One region of the Streptomyces sp. NPDC006365 genome, then DNA from elsewhere that is predicted to be linked to it. Evidence: riboswitches for the same ligand, from Rfam matches in the RefSeq annotation. Region 1 holds a riboswitch; each other region holds the start of a gene.

The links. A riboswitch is a leader RNA that binds a small molecule or an ion and turns the genes downstream of it on or off. The one in region 1 is predicted to bind cyclic di-AMP.
Region 2: another riboswitch for cyclic di-AMP. It lies ahead of ACFYO0_RS29110 (transglycosylase SLT domain-containing protein); the one in region 1 lies ahead of ACFYO0_RS23445 (transglycosylase family protein).
Region 3: another riboswitch for cyclic di-AMP. It lies ahead of ACFYO0_RS22950 (NlpC/P60 family protein); the one in region 1 lies ahead of ACFYO0_RS23445 (transglycosylase family protein).
Region 4: another riboswitch for cyclic di-AMP. It lies ahead of ACFYO0_RS39825 (M23 family metallopeptidase); the one in region 1 lies ahead of ACFYO0_RS23445 (transglycosylase family protein).

What each region holds. Positions count from the first base shown of each region.
Region 1 covers NZ_JBIAHS010000008.1:265,908-269,835, reverse strand. The annotation lists gene ACFYO0_RS23450 (transglycosylase family protein) at 178-1,152, shown strand; cyclic di-AMP (ydaO/yuaA leader) riboswitch at 1,357-1,525, shown strand; gene ACFYO0_RS23445 (transglycosylase family protein) at 1,530-2,225, shown strand; gene eno (phosphopyruvate hydratase) at 2,494-3,780, shown strand; gene ACFYO0_RS23435 (septum formation initiator family protein) at 3,871-3,928, shown strand, end outside.
Region 2 covers NZ_JBIAHS010000012.1:114,177-118,104, forward strand. The annotation lists gene ACFYO0_RS29095 (DUF6531 domain-containing protein) at 1-487, shown strand, start outside; gene ACFYO0_RS29100 (hypothetical protein) at 499-1,245, shown strand; gene ACFYO0_RS29105 (hypothetical protein) at 1,238-1,615, shown strand; cyclic di-AMP (ydaO/yuaA leader) riboswitch at 2,279-2,428, shown strand; gene ACFYO0_RS29110 (transglycosylase SLT domain-containing protein) at 2,433-3,167, shown strand; gene ACFYO0_RS29115 (hypothetical protein) at 3,280-3,928, opposite strand, start outside.
Region 3 covers NZ_JBIAHS010000008.1:144,813-148,740, reverse strand. The annotation lists gene ACFYO0_RS22955 (hypothetical protein) at 1-252, shown strand, start outside; gene ACFYO0_RS22950 (NlpC/P60 family protein) at 346-1,500, opposite strand; cyclic di-AMP (ydaO/yuaA leader) riboswitch at 1,508-1,680, opposite strand; gene pcrA (DNA helicase PcrA) at 1,952-3,928, shown strand, end outside.
Region 4 covers NZ_JBIAHS010000023.1:25,871-29,798, forward strand. The annotation lists gene ACFYO0_RS39820 (GntR family transcriptional regulator) at 17-712, opposite strand; gene ACFYO0_RS39825 (M23 family metallopeptidase) at 932-1,720, opposite strand; cyclic di-AMP (ydaO/yuaA leader) riboswitch at 1,733-1,891, opposite strand; gene ACFYO0_RS39830 (M16 family metallopeptidase) at 2,107-3,498, opposite strand; gene ACFYO0_RS39835 (M16 family metallopeptidase) at 3,495-3,928, opposite strand, start outside.

The sequences.
Region 1 (3,928 bases):
TACATCTACTGGTGACAAGTGATCGGGTCCCACTAGGTTCACGCGAAAGCGAACCTCATCAGTCCCATGGGTCACACCCACGTCACACACTGTCGCGTGAAAGGCAATCGCATGCTCTCCGGGAACGGTCGACACCGTCGCCCCCGTCAGGCGCCGGCTCTCTTTGTGGCGGCAGGGGTGACCGGATCGGCCATCGCGATCCCCCTCCTCGCGGCGAGCAGCGCGAGTGCCGCCAGTGGTGCGACCTGGGACGCGGTCGCCGAGTGCGAGAGCGGCGGCTCGTGGAGCGCCAACTCCGGCAACGGGGAGTACGGCGGCCTCCAGATAGCCCAGGAGGAGTGGGAGCAGTACGGCGGTCTCGACTACGCGATGAGGGCCGACCTGGCCAGTCGCTCGCAGCAGATAGCCGTCGCCGAGAAGATCCTCGCGGACAAGGGTACGAGCCCCTGGGCGACCTGTGGACTGGTCGCGGGCCTGACGCAGAACTCCGACTCGGCCGACGTTGACACGGGCCTGGCGCAGGATTCGCCCACACCGACCTCCACTCCGCCCACCGAGGCGGACTCGGGATCGGGCTCCGATTCGGGGCGGACGTCAAGTGACCACTCCGCAAAGGATGAATCGTCCGACAGTTCCGACAGTTCCGACTCGTCCGGTACATCCGCTGATTCGGGATCGTCCGGTACGTCCGGGTCGTCCACCGACGGTTCGCAGGACTCCGGCAGCGATTCCACCGCCGAATCACCGAGCCCCGACAGCTCGCCCAGTCCATCCACGGGTGCGACGAATGAGGGCGAATCAGGCAACTCGGGTGAGAACGCCGACTCTTCGACCGGCGGGAGTGAGAGTACGAACACAGATCACGGCACCGGCCGTCACCGTGGCGGCAGCGCCGAAGAGGGTGCCGATGCCCCCCGTGTGGACGACTCCGCCGGCCGGCATGCCTCGCGCGCGGGCAGCGCCTCACGCGATGCGGCGGACGCTTCGGACGGCTCGTACACCGTCCGTTCCGGAGACAGCCTCTCGGCAATCGCCGACTCCCTTGACCTCCAAGGCGGATGGTCCGAGTTGTACTCCGCGAACAAGCACACTGTCGGCGCCGATCCGGACCTCATCCTCCCCGGTCAGCGCCTTGAACTCGGCGCAGAGTGAGTGGTGTGCAAGGTGCCGAACCGGGCCAAAAGTAGCGGCAGTTCGTGCCGGATGTCCGGTTTGGTGAAAGTGAGACATGGATCTCAAAGGCCCTGATCGTCTTTGAAATTCGGCGGATCGCATGTTTACGGTCGTGACCGCTCGCCACAGCGGGCCCCGACGGACGTCACGCCGAATCCTGCCAACGGCCGTACGGGAACAGTCGTCGCGTAAGCGCCGTAGGCAGGAGCGGGGGACCCAAGGTAAGTGCCGGGCCCGGTCGTCGAGACCAGGTGCGGCTTGGGGTGAAGTCGTGCGGAGCGATCCGCACGGCCGGGCAACTCACCAGGCCCGAACCCGACAGCTCACCTCGTAGGCGTCGGTGAGGGGATCTCTTCATGCTGCTTTCCGGCAAGGGCAAGCACCGTCGCCCGTCCAAGGCCACCCGCATAGCCACGCTCGCCGGTGTCACCGGTGCCGCCATCGCCGCCCCGCTGATGGTGTCGGGTACGGCTTCCGCTGCCACCGCCTCCGAGTGGGACGCCGTCGCCCAGTGCGAGTCGGGCGGCAACTGGTCCATCAACACCGGCAACGGCTACTACGGCGGCCTGCAGTTCTCCGCCTCCACCTGGGCCGGCTACGGCGGCACGAAGTACGCCGCCACCGCCGACCAGGCCAGCAAGGCCCAGCAGATCGAGATCGCCGAGAAGGTCCTCGCGGGTCAGGGCAAGGGTGCCTGGCCGGTCTGCGGCAAGGGTCTGTCGAGCGCCGCGTACACCGGCGGCGGCTCCTCGGGCTCCGGTGCCGCGCAGGAGAACACCCAGCAGTCCCAGCAGCAGAGCGCCCCGGCCCAGGAGGAGCGCGCTTCCCGCTCCGCGGACCGTCCGGCTGCCAAGAAGACCGTCACCACCCCGACCGGCAAGAAGGTCAAGAAGGGCGACGGCGAGTACAAGGTCGTCAAGGGTGACACCCTCAGCGAGATCGCCACGGAGAACGACGTCAAGGGCGGCTGGCAGAAGCTGTTCAAGCTGAACGACGACATCGTCGACAACGCGGACGTCATCTACCCGGGCCAGCAGCTGCACCTCAGCTGAACTGAGCCCCGGCTCAGCTGAAGCCCGGCCCCCAGAGCGGCCGAAGCTGAGCCCCCAGCAGTCCCGCCCCGGTGCGTCTTCCCCCGTACGCACCGGGGCGGGACTTTTTGTTCAGTTCGGAAACAATTCGCCTTCGGTTCGGCCCATAAGAGGGGTGGACGGCTGGCTGAGCGCCCGGAGCCGGTTAGGCTCGTCATCGCGGAGCCGCCGCGGCTTCGCGCTGTGCGGGCCCAGCGGCCCGCGTAATCGCGTCACATCCCAGAAGGAGATGCTCGTGCCGTCCATCGACGTCGTCGTAGCCCGGGAAATCCTGGACTCCCGAGGCAATCCCACGGTCGAGGTCGAGGTCGGCCTCGACGACGGCAGCACGGGTCGTGCCGCCGTTCCGTCCGGCGCCTCCACGGGCGCCTTCGAGGCTGTCGAACTCCGCGACGGAGACGCCAACCGCTACCTCGGCAAGGGTGTCGAGAAGGCCGTCCTCGCCGTCATCGAGCAGCTCGGCCCGGAGCTCGTCGGTTACGACGCCACCGAGCAGCGACTGATCGACCAGGCCATGATCGACCTGGACGCCACCGACAACAAGGGCTCGCTCGGAGCCAACGCCATCCTCGGCGTCTCCCTCGCCGTCGCGCACGCCGCCTCCGAGGCCAGCGACCTCCCGCTGTTCCGTTACCTGGGCGGGCCGAACGCGCACCTGCTGCCCGTACCGATGATGAACATCCTGAACGGCGGCTCGCACGCCGACTCGAACGTGGACATCCAGGAGTTCATGATCGCCCCCATCGGCGCGGAGTCCTTCTCCGAGGCGCTGCGCTGGGGCGCCGAGGTCTACCACACCCTCAAGAAGGTGCTGAAGACCAAGGGCCTGTCCACCGGCCTCGGCGACGAGGGCGGCTTCGCCCCGAACCTGGAGTCCAACCGCGCCGCCCTCGACCTCATCATCGAGGCCATCAAGGAGGCCGGCTACCAGCCCGGCGAGCAGGTCGCCCTGGCGCTCGACGTCGCCGCCTCCGAGTTCTACAAGGACGGCTCGTACCTCTTCGAGGGCAAGTCGCGCTCGGCCGCCGAGATGACGGAGTACTACGAGGAGCTCGTCGCCTCGTACCCGCTCGTCTCCATCGAGGACCCGCTGTTCGAGGACGACTGGGCTGGCTGGAAGGTCATCACCGACAAGATCGGTGACAAGGTCCAGATCGTCGGCGACGACCTCTTCGTCACCAACCCGGAGCGCCTCGCCCGCGGTATCGAGGAGGGCTCCGCCAACGCCCTGCTGGTCAAGGTCAACCAGATCGGCTCGCTGACCGAGACCCTGGACGCCGTGGAGCTGGCCCAGCGCAACGGCTTCAAGTGCATGATGTCCCACCGCTCGGGCGAGACCGAGGACGTCACCATCGCCGACCTCGCCGTCGCCACCAACTGTGGCCAGATCAAGACCGGCGCCCCGGCCCGCTCGGACCGCGTCGCCAAGTACAACCAGCTGCTGCGCATCGAGGAGATCCTCGACGACGCTGCGGTGTACGCGGGCCGTTCGGCCTTCCCCCGTTTCAAGGGCTGACCTGCACAGGCACCTCCTTGCCCACGTCCCCGTACGCGGTCCCGTACCGTGTGCGGGGACGTACGCGTGTATGAAGGGGAGGCGGGTGACATGGCCGGGAAGGACCGGGACCGGTTCTCCACCGCGACCAGGCTGCGACTGCTCGGCG
Region 2 (3,928 bases), on a different contig from region 1:
CCCGCACCCCTTGTTCTTTATCGACCCGCTGGGCCTGGCGCAGCCCCGCAACGGTCTCGGGCGGTGGGAGAGGGACCCCGACGCTCCGGCGACGCAGCACAACCGGTCGTCGGAGTATCCACACGGGTATTGGCCCGAGACCCACGAAGACATGGTCACGCGATTCACCGACGAGGGCCGTGCGGCCAACGGATGGCCATTGGACGAGAACGGAAACAGAATTCCGAGGGATCAGCTCACCTGGCGCAACAACGCGGGCGAAGTAATTCCGGGAGACTCGGCCATTCTCACGTACGACCACAACCCGCGTGTCGTCGAACATTGGAATGAAACGGGTCATAACAGCAGTTATGCGGACCGTGAAGCTTGGTATAATGACACAACCGATATGGAACCGATGACCCGGGCGGACAATGGCCGTGACGGTCAGCGCGCTCCGCGATACCGTCAGGACACTGGGCCGAATTACTCGTGCAGGGGTGCGTAAAGGAGGTTCATATGGATCCGGCCGCTGTTGTGTCCGGTTTTCCAGGAGTCGAAGAGTTTCCGGGTATCCCGGATTGCTGGCGTTGGTCGCCCGCACCCGGACTGGACTTCGCTGCGGCTCTCAGTGCGGACGGGCAGTACCTCTTCCAGGTCAACGCCCGTGATTCGTACGACGAAGCGCTGGTTGGCGCCATCCTGGCGGCTGCGCGGGAGGACGGTTCTCGTGCGCTCGCGGGTAATGTCTTGCTGAACACCATTACTGGATTCAGGTTTCCTGAGCGTGAATTCGATGTCGTCGGAGTCGCGCGGCCTGGTGTGCATCGTTATCACGAGGTCCAGCTGCCAGAACTCCAGCAGGTTACATGGGCGGTATTTCCTGGGTACGCGTGTGAATTCGCCGCCCCGGACCGGTACTCGCTCGACGACGCGCGCGAGAGTTTCATCAGGGTTCTCACTCCGGCCAACCTCGACAGGGGTCCCGTGCCCTTCCTCAAGATGCGGTACGACAACACCGTGACCAAGGGAGGAACGGATGGCCCGGACGGAGTCCTGGCAAAGCCGGAGACTCTGTACCGCGAAATCAAGCTACTCGACGGTGCGCCGGGAAGTTACGTCGAGTTCGAGAATTTCCGGGGCCAGGTGTTTCGAGTCGACTGGGACGGTGCCTGGGTTCTGTCCGGAGACCCCGAAAGGGCGGAACCGCACCGCGTTGAGCTTGAGGAACTGCTGGTGTTCGCAGAGAAGCGCCTCCGTGGCTGAGGCGCGGCTACGCGTCACCGACGAGACCGGTGAGACCTGGGACGACCCCTCCGAGCGGCAGATCCAGAGGCTCTACGCTGCGCTCAACCTGCGATGCCGGTTCCTCGTCTTGGAGCGACTCGACGTACCAGAGGTCGGCCAGCACTACCTGCAGGTCGCCCTCAACGACGACCTCACCGTCGTGGTCGAGTACCGGGAAGGTGGCTCTCACACGCACTACCGTGCCGAGGTGTCGCTGCCCTCGGACCGGGGTGGTGAGGAACTCGTGGTCCCGGTCCTGCTCGACTGGGCTGCCCGACGCGAGGGCTGGCGCCACGAGCTGCCGTGGGTGCGCTGGGATCCGAAGAATGAGCGGCCCCGGGAAAGCTGAAACCGTGTCTGTTCCTCACCCGCGCATCAGGCTGGGCGCGTCCGCCCCTGCCCTCTCGAAGTGCAGCTGATCGTGGAGGAATCATGGGCATTCGCGCCATCGGGCTGGACGAACTATTCGAGTTCGCGTCGGCTCGGTTGCGAGACTGAGCCGATGTCCCCGTTGTGACACATTACGGGCGATCTGTAACGTTTGTAGATCTGCCTGCCTGAGGGCAGCCGCTGTACGCCACGTGCGTGTACGCAACCTCATCCGCCGAGCACGTCGACGTAGCCGAGGCTGTGCTCCATGGCCCGCGCCTCAGCGGCCCCCCGAACACCGGTGCTCCGGCCTCCCCTTCAAGCTCAAAGCCGGACCGTTCCCCACGGGCGCAATGCCCGACTTGCCTCCATTGCCGCTTTGTTCAGGCTTGATGGTGCTTGATCGCGTGAAATGGGTCACGTTCGGGTGGATTGGGTGTTGAAGTCCCGTCTCGGCAACTTCTGCTTTGCAGAACGTAAGTTGAAGGTTGCGTTCCGGAGTAATCGGGCGATTTCCCCCTCGTTTTGGCTAGTTCATAAGGGGCGCACCGGGATTTCGGGGCTTGTTTCGGGTGTGTGCTCTCGCATACGTTCTCGTCGATCCGGGCGGAACGCCGAATCCTGCCGCCGCCCCGGAACCCCATTCATCCACGCGCTACGGCAGGAGCGGGGGACCCAGGTAAGTCGCCGATCCGGGCACCGGAACGGCTTGGGGTGAAGTCGTACTCACCGTGCGGCCGGGCATCTCCCGCCCGAACCCGACAGCTCACCTCGCAGGCGCCGGAGAGGAATTCGCCATGCCCGCACGAGGTAAGCACCGCCGTCCGAAAGCCCGCCGCATCGCCCGCGTCGTCGTCCCCGTAGGAACGGGCGGGGCCGCGCTCGCGCTCCCGTTCGTCGGGGTGACCGGCGCCCACGCCGCCCAGCCGGCGGCGCAGGTGGCACAGGTTGCGCAAGCCGCGGTTCCGCAGGTCGAGCTCGTCACGCACAAGGTGGTCAAGGGCGACACCCTGATCAGGATCGCGAAGAAGCACCCCAAGAGCGGCGGTTGGCAGAAGCTCTACAAGGCCAACCGTGCGGTCATCGGTGACAACCCCTCGCTGATCAGGCCGGGCCTCACCCTGACGGTCGGTACGAAGAAGGCGACCGCGTCCCCGGCTGCAGCCAAGTCCGCGGCGCCTGCTGCCACCCCCGCCGCCGCGAAGACGTACACGAACGACCTGGACGGTTGGATCAAGGAGGCGCTGGACGTCATGGCCCAGCATGGGATTCCGGGCTCGTACGACGGCATCCACCGCAACGTCATGCGTGAGTCGTCGGGGAATCCGCAGGCCATCAACAACTGGGACTCCAACGCCGCGGCCGGGACCCCGTCCAAGGGCCTCCTGCAGACCATCGATCCGACCTTCAGGGCCTACCACGTGCCCGGTACGTCGATGGACCCCTTCGACCCGGTCGCGAACATCGCGGCGGCCTGCAACTACGCCGCCGACCGATACGGCTCGATCGACAACGTCAACGGCCCTTACTGATCGGGCGTCTGGACCTGCGGGGCGGCCTCGTCACCGGATCGGCTGAGCGCGCCCCAAGGGTCGGCCGATCGGCGCCCGGGGGAAGCCCGGCCCTCTGACGGTGCCGGGACATTCACCGTCGCTCGTCGCCCTTCGCGTCCCGGAACAGATCTTCGACCTTGGCGGCCGTCACGGAGCGCTTCAGCCAGGCTCGGAGGGTCTCCAGGTCGGTGCATTCCATGATGCGCGCGCGTACGCCGTCCGGAACCTCGACGCCACGCTCGCCCAGGACCAGCAGGATGTCCTCGGCGTGACCTTCGACGCGGCCTTCCGCGCGCAGGCGCTGGGAGGTCTCCGAGCGGAAGAAGGAGAGGTCGACGGACATCAATTGCCTCCAGATCTTTGCGGCCGGGGCGGTCCCGAGGCCGAGTTCGGTGAATTCGGCGAAGATCCTCGCGGTCTCTTCGTCGACGGTCTTCAGCGCGGCGGCCAGGGCTTTCAGTATGGCAGCGACGTTGTCGTCCTTGCCATGAGTGATGGCAGACAGTGTCGCCAGGGGAATGTCGCGGGCCGCGGTGGACGGGTCGGTGATGGCGGGGACGTTGTGCGGGCCCAGGACGAGGGGACGCAGTGTGAGAGTGCGCCACTGCCTGGGCCCGATCGTGATGGGTTCGGAGGCCCAGGTGGCGGTGGCCTTGTCCTGGCAGGTGACGAGCAGGACCGGCGGGATGCGGTACTTCGCATAGAGGTGGGCGATGTAGTAAGCCCAGCTTGCGTGCTTC
Region 3 (3,928 bases), 120 kb from region 1:
GCCCGCTTCGGCCCCGCGATGCTCCACGGCGCGTTCACCATGCTCGTCACGGGTGTGATCCTGGTCGGCCTCAACCAGGCCGACGACCAGGCGGTCAATAACATCAAGATCGGCGTCAAGCTGGCGTTGCTGATCGTGATTCTGGGTCTCGTGTACGTGAAGCGGGACGAGGAGAAGGTGGACAAGGGCTTGTTCGGCCTGGTTGGCGGCCTGACCACCGCGAACATCTTCATCGCGGTGCTTTGGACCTGATGGCCTGAAGAGCCTCGGAAGCGGCCCCTTGAAGAGCCGCAAAACGGGCTCACGCGCGCGTGCACCCCGAAAAAGGGTCCACGCGCGCGTGCCTCACGCCGGACGGACCACGCTGTGGATCGGCATGTAGTAGATCGACTCCTCGCGGACATACGCACCCGGCTTCGGGGCGTGGATCATCATGCCGTCGCCGAGGTAGAGGCCGACGTGGCTGATGTCGTCGTAGAAGAAGACCAGGTCGCCGGGCTGGGCGCTGGCGACCGAGACCTGGGTGCCCACATTGACCTGGTCCCAGGTGGTGCGCGGGAGGGTGACGCCGGCGGCCTTCCAGGCGGCCTGGGTGAGGCCGGAGCAGTCGTAGGAGTCGGGTCCTGACGCGCCCCAGACATACGGCTTGCCGGTCTGGGCACGGGCGAAGGCGATCGCCTTCTCGCCCTTGGCGGTCGTGGTGCCCGCGGAGGTGCCCGTGCCGGTCGAGGTCTCCGCGCCGGTGGAGGGCGCGGGAGTCGGCTGGGCCTGCTGCTGCTGTTGGCGGAGCTGTTCCTCCGCGGCCTGCTGCCGCGCCAGCTCCTCCGCCTTGCGCTGGGCCTCCTCGCGCTTCTCCCGCTCGATCGCCGCGAGCCGTGCCTTTTCCTCGGTGGTCAGCCGCGAGAGCAACTGGCGCGCCTCGGCGAGTTTCCGCTGAACGTCCGCCTTGGACGACTTCAGGGTGTTCTCGGTCGTGGTGAGCGCCTGAAGGCTCTCGGAGGCCTCCTGACGCTTCTGCGTCATCTCGGACTGCTGCGTCGCATAGTCGTCGACGGCCTGCTGCTGGCGGCTGGTCAGCCGGTCCATCAGCTGGTTCTGGTCGAAGTAGTCCTGCGGGTTGTCCGCGAGCAGCAGGGACGCGGCGTCAGGGGCGGCGGCACCCGTACGGTACTGCGCGGCGGCGAACGTACCGAGCTCCTCGCGCGCCTCGTTGAGCTTCTGCGTGCGGGAGGCCACGTCGTCAAGGAGGTTGTCGACCTTCTTGCGCTGCTTGCCGGTCTTCTCCTTGGCGCCGTTGTACTTCTCGGTCGCCGTCTCCGCCTGCTGGTAGAGGTCGTCGACCTTCTTCTGGACTTCGTCGAGGCTGGGCTTCGGCTCCGCCGAGGGCGAAGCGTTCGCGGTCTGCGACAGGAGGGCCACCGAGGTGAGAGCGGCGGTGGCGAGGGCAGGGGTCCGTATGCCCTTGGGACTGGACGACCGCGCTTTGCGGTGTGGCGCCACGAAGGCGACTCCTTCCGTGCTCCGCCTACCGAGTTAGCTGTCGGGTTCGGGCGTGTGCTTCGGAAGGTTTGCCCTACGGCCCTTCTCCCCTGAGGGAGTTGGACCGATTCACCCCAAGGTCGGTGGGTCCCCGGCTCCGGGTGGCCCACAAGGGCGTACCGGACTCGGCGGGAGCCGCACGGCCCGGCGACGTTCGCCGGTGGGGGTCGAGCGGCCCACTGCGAAAGCTAACCAACTCGTGTGGCTCCTGTGAAGGTTGATGTGCGAATTGTCCGATACGTTTTCGTGACCTTAGCCTCAGGTGTCATGATCCGTCGCCGACCGTGACGGGGCGGTCCTGGAGAGTGAGAGGGATCCCGGCAGGCTCGCACCGGCAGAGCCGTCAGGTTTTGAGCGCAGCTTTTCAGGGCGGCCGCGAGGTGTCAGTGGGGGAGCCTAGACTCGGAGAGCGATGAGCAGCCTCTTTGATGACAGCTTCCTGGCGGACCTCAAACCCTCGCGGGACCGCGAGGAAGAGCCCCCGCCACCGCCCGAGGACGAGCACGTACCGGAGCAGGTTCCGGACGATCTGTTCGGCGGGAAGTTCGACGTGCCGCCGGACCGGGAGGCCTACTACCGCGATGGTGCCCCCCGTCCCCATGTGGACGCGGCCGCGCTTCTGGAGGGGCTGAACGACAACCAGCGCGCGGCGGTCGTGCACTCCGGCTCCCCCCTGCTCATCGTGGCCGGCGCCGGGTCCGGCAAGACCCGTGTGCTCACGCACCGGATCGCGTACCTGCTCGGCGAGCGGAAGGTGCACCCGGGTCAGATCCTCGCGATCACGTTCACCAACAAGGCCGCGGGCGAGATGAAGGAGCGCGTCGAGCACCTCGTCGGCCCGCGTGCGAACGCGATGTGGGTGATGACCTTCCACAGCGCGTGTGTACGGATTCTGCGGCGGGAGTCGAAGAAGCTCGGCTTCACGTCCTCGTTCTCGATCTACGACGCCGCCGACAGCAAGCGCCTCATGGCCCTGGTCTGCCGCGACCTGGACCTCGACCCGAAGCGCTTCCCGCCCAAGTCCTTCAGCGCCAAGATCTCGAACCTCAAGAACGAGCTGATCGACGAAGAGGATTTCGCGGCACAGGCCTCCGACGGCTTCGAGAAGACCCTCGCCCAGGCATACGCGCTCTACCAGTCGCGACTGCGCGAGGCGAACGCCCTCGACTTCGACGACCTGATCATGACGACGGTCAACCTCCTGCGTGCCTTCCCGGACGTCGCCGAGCACTACCGCCGCCGCTTCCGCCACGTCCTCGTGGACGAATACCAGGACACGAACCACGCCCAGTACGCCCTCGTACGGGAACTCGTCGGTACCTCCGAGCACCCCGTGGACGTACCCCCGAGCGAGCACGACGTGCCGCCCGCCGAGCTGTGCGTCGTCGGTGACGCCGACCAGTCCATCTACGCCTTCCGCGGCGCGACGATCCGCAACATCCTCCAGTTCGAGGAGGACTACCCGGACGCGACGACGATCCTCCTGGAGCAGAACTACCGCTCCACACAGACGATCCTGAGCGCCGCGAACGCGGTCATCGAGCGCAACGAAAGCCGCCGCCCCAAGAACCTGTGGACCAACGCGGGCGCGGGCGCGCGCATCACCGGCTACGTCGCCGACACGGAACACGACGAGGCGCAGTTCGTCGCCGACGAGATCGACCGGCTGACGGACGCCGGTGAGGCGAAGGCCGGCGACGTCGCCGTCTTCTACCGTACGAACGCCCAGTCCCGTGTCTTCGAAGAGGTCTTCATCCGCGTCGGCCTGCCCTACAAGGTCGTCGGCGGCGTCCGCTTCTACGAGCGCAAGGAAGTCCGGGACGTCCTCGCGTACTTGAGGGTGCTCGCCAACCCGGAGGACTCCGTACCGCTGAGGCGGATTCTCAACGTCCCCAAGCGGGGCATCGGAGACCGGGCCGAGGCGATGATCGACGCACTCGCCTCGCGGGAGAAGATCAGCTTCTCGCAGGCGCTGCGCCGCGTCGACGAGGCGTACGGCATGGCGGCCCGCTCCACGAACGCCGTCAAGCGGTTCAACACGCTGATGGAGGAGCTGCGGACCATCGTCGAGTCGGGCGCGGGCCCGGCCACGGTCCTGGAGGCCGTGCTCGAACGCACCGGCTATCTGGCCGAGTTGCAGGCCTCCACGGACCCGCAGGACGAGACCCGTATCGAGAACCTTCAGGAACTCGCCGCCGTGGCCCTGGAATTCGAGCAGGACGCCGGTGAGGGCGAGGCCGCGGGCGGCCTGTCGGACTTCCTGGAGCGGGTCGCGCTCGTCGCCGACTCCGACCAGATCCCGGACGAGGAGGAGGACGGCTCCGGCGTCATAACGCTCATGACCCTCCACACCGCCAAGGGCCTCGAATTCCCCGTGGTGTTCCTGACC
Region 4 (3,928 bases), on a different contig from region 1:
GTATACGGCGCCACTGTTAATGCCGCACGCTCGCCGTGTTTACGGGGTGTTGCGAAGTCCTCACACGCTCCACGCGATCACCGCGCTCGGGAAAGCGCAGCCGGTGCGCGGCCGTCGCCCGCTCGGTGTGCAGGGCCGTGATGGCCCGGGCCCGCTCGCTGTCGCCGCGCGCGACGGCGTCCACGATGCCGCCGTGCTCCGACCAGGACTCGGCGGGATGGGCCGGCGCCTCGACCGAGTACATCCAGGCGATCTTGTGCCGCAGCTGGGTGAGCATCGAGGTCAGCGCGGGGCTGCCGGAGGCCTGCGCGAGCGTCTCGTGGAACCAGCCGCCCAGCGAGCGCAGATCCTCGCCCTGGCCCCTCCTGGCCCGCTCCTGCCCCAGCCTGACGAGGCCTCGCAGCACCTTGAGGTGCGCCTCCGTCCGCCGCTGCGCGGCGCGCGCGGCGCCCAGCGGCTCCAGGAGCATGCGCATCTCCAGGAGGTCGGCGGCCTCCTGCTCGGTGGGTTCCGCGACGCACGCGCCCGCGTGGCGGCGCGTGACGACGAAGCCCTCCGCCTCCAGCGTGCGCAGCGCCTCCCGCACGGGGACCCGCGAGACGCCGTAGCGACGCGCGAGCAGTTCCTCGGTGAGCCGGCTGCCGCGTTCGTAGACACCCGCGACGATGTCGTCACGGATCGCCGTGCATACCGAGTGCGCGGGAATACGCATGACCGGACCTCCGCCTTAATCCCCGCGAAACGCGGTTGATTGACGCTCGTTCGGTGACTCTATTGCAGAGAGCCGGAAATTCCGATGGCGGGCCGGAATCCATGGAGTTTTTTTGGACACATAGTCGCGCAGAACAGGCAGTCGTCCCGTCGGCATGCACGAAAGCCCCGGCTCGGTGAGCCGGGGCCTTAGGGAGGGTGCGGTGGAGCTCCCGAGCCGTCAGACGTTCACGCCGTGCGACCGGAGGTAGGCGAGGGGGTCCATGTCCGAGCCGTACTCCTGGGACGTACGCGCCTCGAAGTGGAGGTGTGCTCCGGTGACGTTGCCGGTCGCCCCGGAGAGGCCTATCTGCTGGCCCGGGGTGACGCTCTGGCCGACGGAGACGGAGAGGGACGACATGTGGGCGTACTGCGTGTACGTGCCGTCGTTCATCTTGATGACGACCTGGTTGCCGTACGAGCCCTCGAAGCCGGCCTCTACGACGGTACCGGCACCCACGGCGCGGACGGTGGTGCCGCTGGCGGCGTGGAAGTCGATGCCGGTGTGACTGCCGGAGGACCAGACGGAGCCGCCGGCCTTGTAGCCGGTGGAGACGTACGAGTCGCTGATCGGCGAGACGAAGGAGTTGAGCAGGCGCTTGCGCTCGGCCTCGCGGGCGGCGCGCTCCTTGGCCTCGCGCTCCGCCTTGGCCTTCGCCTCGGCCCGGGCCTTCTGCTCGGCGGCCCGCTTCCTGGCGGCCTCCTCGGCCGCCTCGCGGGCGGCGGCCTCCTCGGCGGCCTGCCGCTGGGCGTGGGCCTGGGCGTCGATCTGGTCGGCGACCGAGTCGCCCATGGTGACGGCCTGGGTCAGCCCTGTCTGCTTGACCGAGGCCGGGCCGGCGAACGCCGGGGCGGCCAGGGTGCCGATGACACCGGTGGTGGCGAGCGTCGCGACGCCCACGGTCCTCGAGGACGTGCGCTTCGTACGGCTCGGGCGACGGTGCTTCCCGGTGGCGCGGGTGAACGCCATGAAGTGGCTGGTCCTTTCCTTCCTTCTCGCCTACCGGGTTAGCTGACGGGTTCGGAGCAGGAAGGTCTCCTACGGACTCCCTCCAGGAGGGCGCCCGATTCACCCCAGGGACTGCGGTGGGTCCCCGGCTCCCCTGGCTCGCGCCGTACGGGGACTCGGCGATGACTGTCCGGTGCCGCGGATGCGGCGCACTGCCTGACGAACAGCCGGACCGACGCTAAGCGGGCCATCTCTCAAACAACAAACGGATGACGGCTTTTGTAGCGCACGCCACAGGGCAGACACACAACCTCCATACCAACTCCCAACCAATCCAATCAATTTGGACAAAGAAGGACCCTGGAGGCCCATAAGCCTCCAGGGTCCCCGGAGATGTGGGGGCGGCTCTACTCGGCCGGGACCACACTCACCTCACCGATTCCGAGGGCCTTGACGGGCTCCTCGATCTGGGCAGCGTCCCCGACGAGGACGGTCACCAGACGGTCCACCGGGAAGGCGCTCACGGCGGCCGCGGTGGCCTCCACGGTGCCCGTCGCGGCGAGTTGGCGGTACAGCGTCGCCTGGAAGTCGTCCGGCAGGTGCTGCTCGACCTGGTCGGCGAGCGTGCCGGCGACGGCGGCTGCGGTCTCGTACTTGAGCGGCGCCACGCCCACGAGGTTCTGTACGGCGATGTCGCGCTCGGTGTCCGTCAGGCCCTCGGCCGCGAGCGTACGCAGCACCTTCCAGAGGTCGTCGAGCGCCGGGCCGGTGTTCGGCGTGTCCACCGAGCCACTGATGGCGAGCATCGCGGCGCCCGTGCCGTCCGGGGCGGAGCGCAGCACCTGGCCGAACGCCCGCACACCGTAGGTGTAGCCCTTTTCCTCGCGTAGGACGCGGTCAAGACGCGAGGTGAGGGTGCCGCCGAGGCAGTACGTGCCGAGCACCTGGGCGGGCCACACACGGTCGTGCCGGTCGGCGCCGACGCGGCCGATGAGCAGCTGTGTCTGGACGGCTCCGGGACGGTCGACGATGACCACGCGGCCGGTGTCGTCGGCGGTCACCGGAGGCACGGGACGCGCCTCGGCCGGCGAGCCGGTCCAGGCGCCGAGCGTCTCGCCGAGCATCGCGTCGAGGTCGACACCGGTGAGGTCGCCGACGACGACCGCGGTGGTGGTGGCGGGGCGTACATGCTTCTCGTAGAAGGCGCGTACGGCCGCCGAGTCGATGCTCGCAACCGTCTCCTCGGTGCCCTGGCGCGGGCGCGACATGCGCGAGGTCGCCGGGAAGAGCTCCTTGGAGAGCTCCTTGGCGGCGCGGCGGGCCGGGTTGGCGGTCTCGTGCGGAATCTCGTCGAGCCGGTTGCGGACGAGGCGTTCGACCTCGCTGTCCGCGAAGGCGGGCGCCCTGAGGGCGTCGGCGAGCAGGCCGAGCGCCTTCTGGAGCCGCGACACGGGGACTTCGAGGCTCAGGCGTACGCCCGGGTGGTCGGCGTGCGCGTCCAGCGTGGCGCCGCAGCGCTCCAGCTCGGCGGCGAACTCCTCGGCGGAGTGCTTGTCGGTGCCTTCGGAGAAGGCACGCGCCATGATCGTGGCGATACCGTCCAGGCCCTTCGGCTCAGCCTCAAGCGGTGCGTTCAGGAGGACTTCCACGGCGACGACCTGCTGGCCGGGGCGGTGGCAGCGCAGCAGCGTCAGGCCGTTGCCGAGCGCACCGCGCTCGGGCGCCGGGAAGGCCCACGGTTTGGCCTCGCCGGCCTGGGGCTGGGGGTGGAAGTCCATGGTCACGGTGGCCTCGGTCACTGGGCGCTCTCCTCGTCGGTGGCGGTCTCCTCGTCGGTGGCGATCGGCTCGTACACGAGCACCGCGCGGTTGTCGGGGCGCAGGCGGGACTTGGCGGCCTCCTGGACCTCTTCGGCCGTGACGTCGAGCACGCGCTGTACGGCGGTCAGGGCAAGCTGCGGGTCGCCGAACAGGACGGCGTACCGGCACAGTTCGTCGGCGCGGCCGGCGACCGTACCGAGCCGGTCCAGCCACTCGCGCTCCAACTGGGCCTGGGCACGCTCCATTTCCTCGGCCGTGGGGCCCTCCTCGGCGAACCGGGCGAGCTCCTCGTCGACGGCCGCCTCGATGACGGGGACCTCGACATCCCCGGAGGTCTTCACATCGAGCCAGCCCAGGGAGGGCGCTCCGGCCAGGCGCAGCAGACCGAAACCGGCAGCCACAGCCGTAC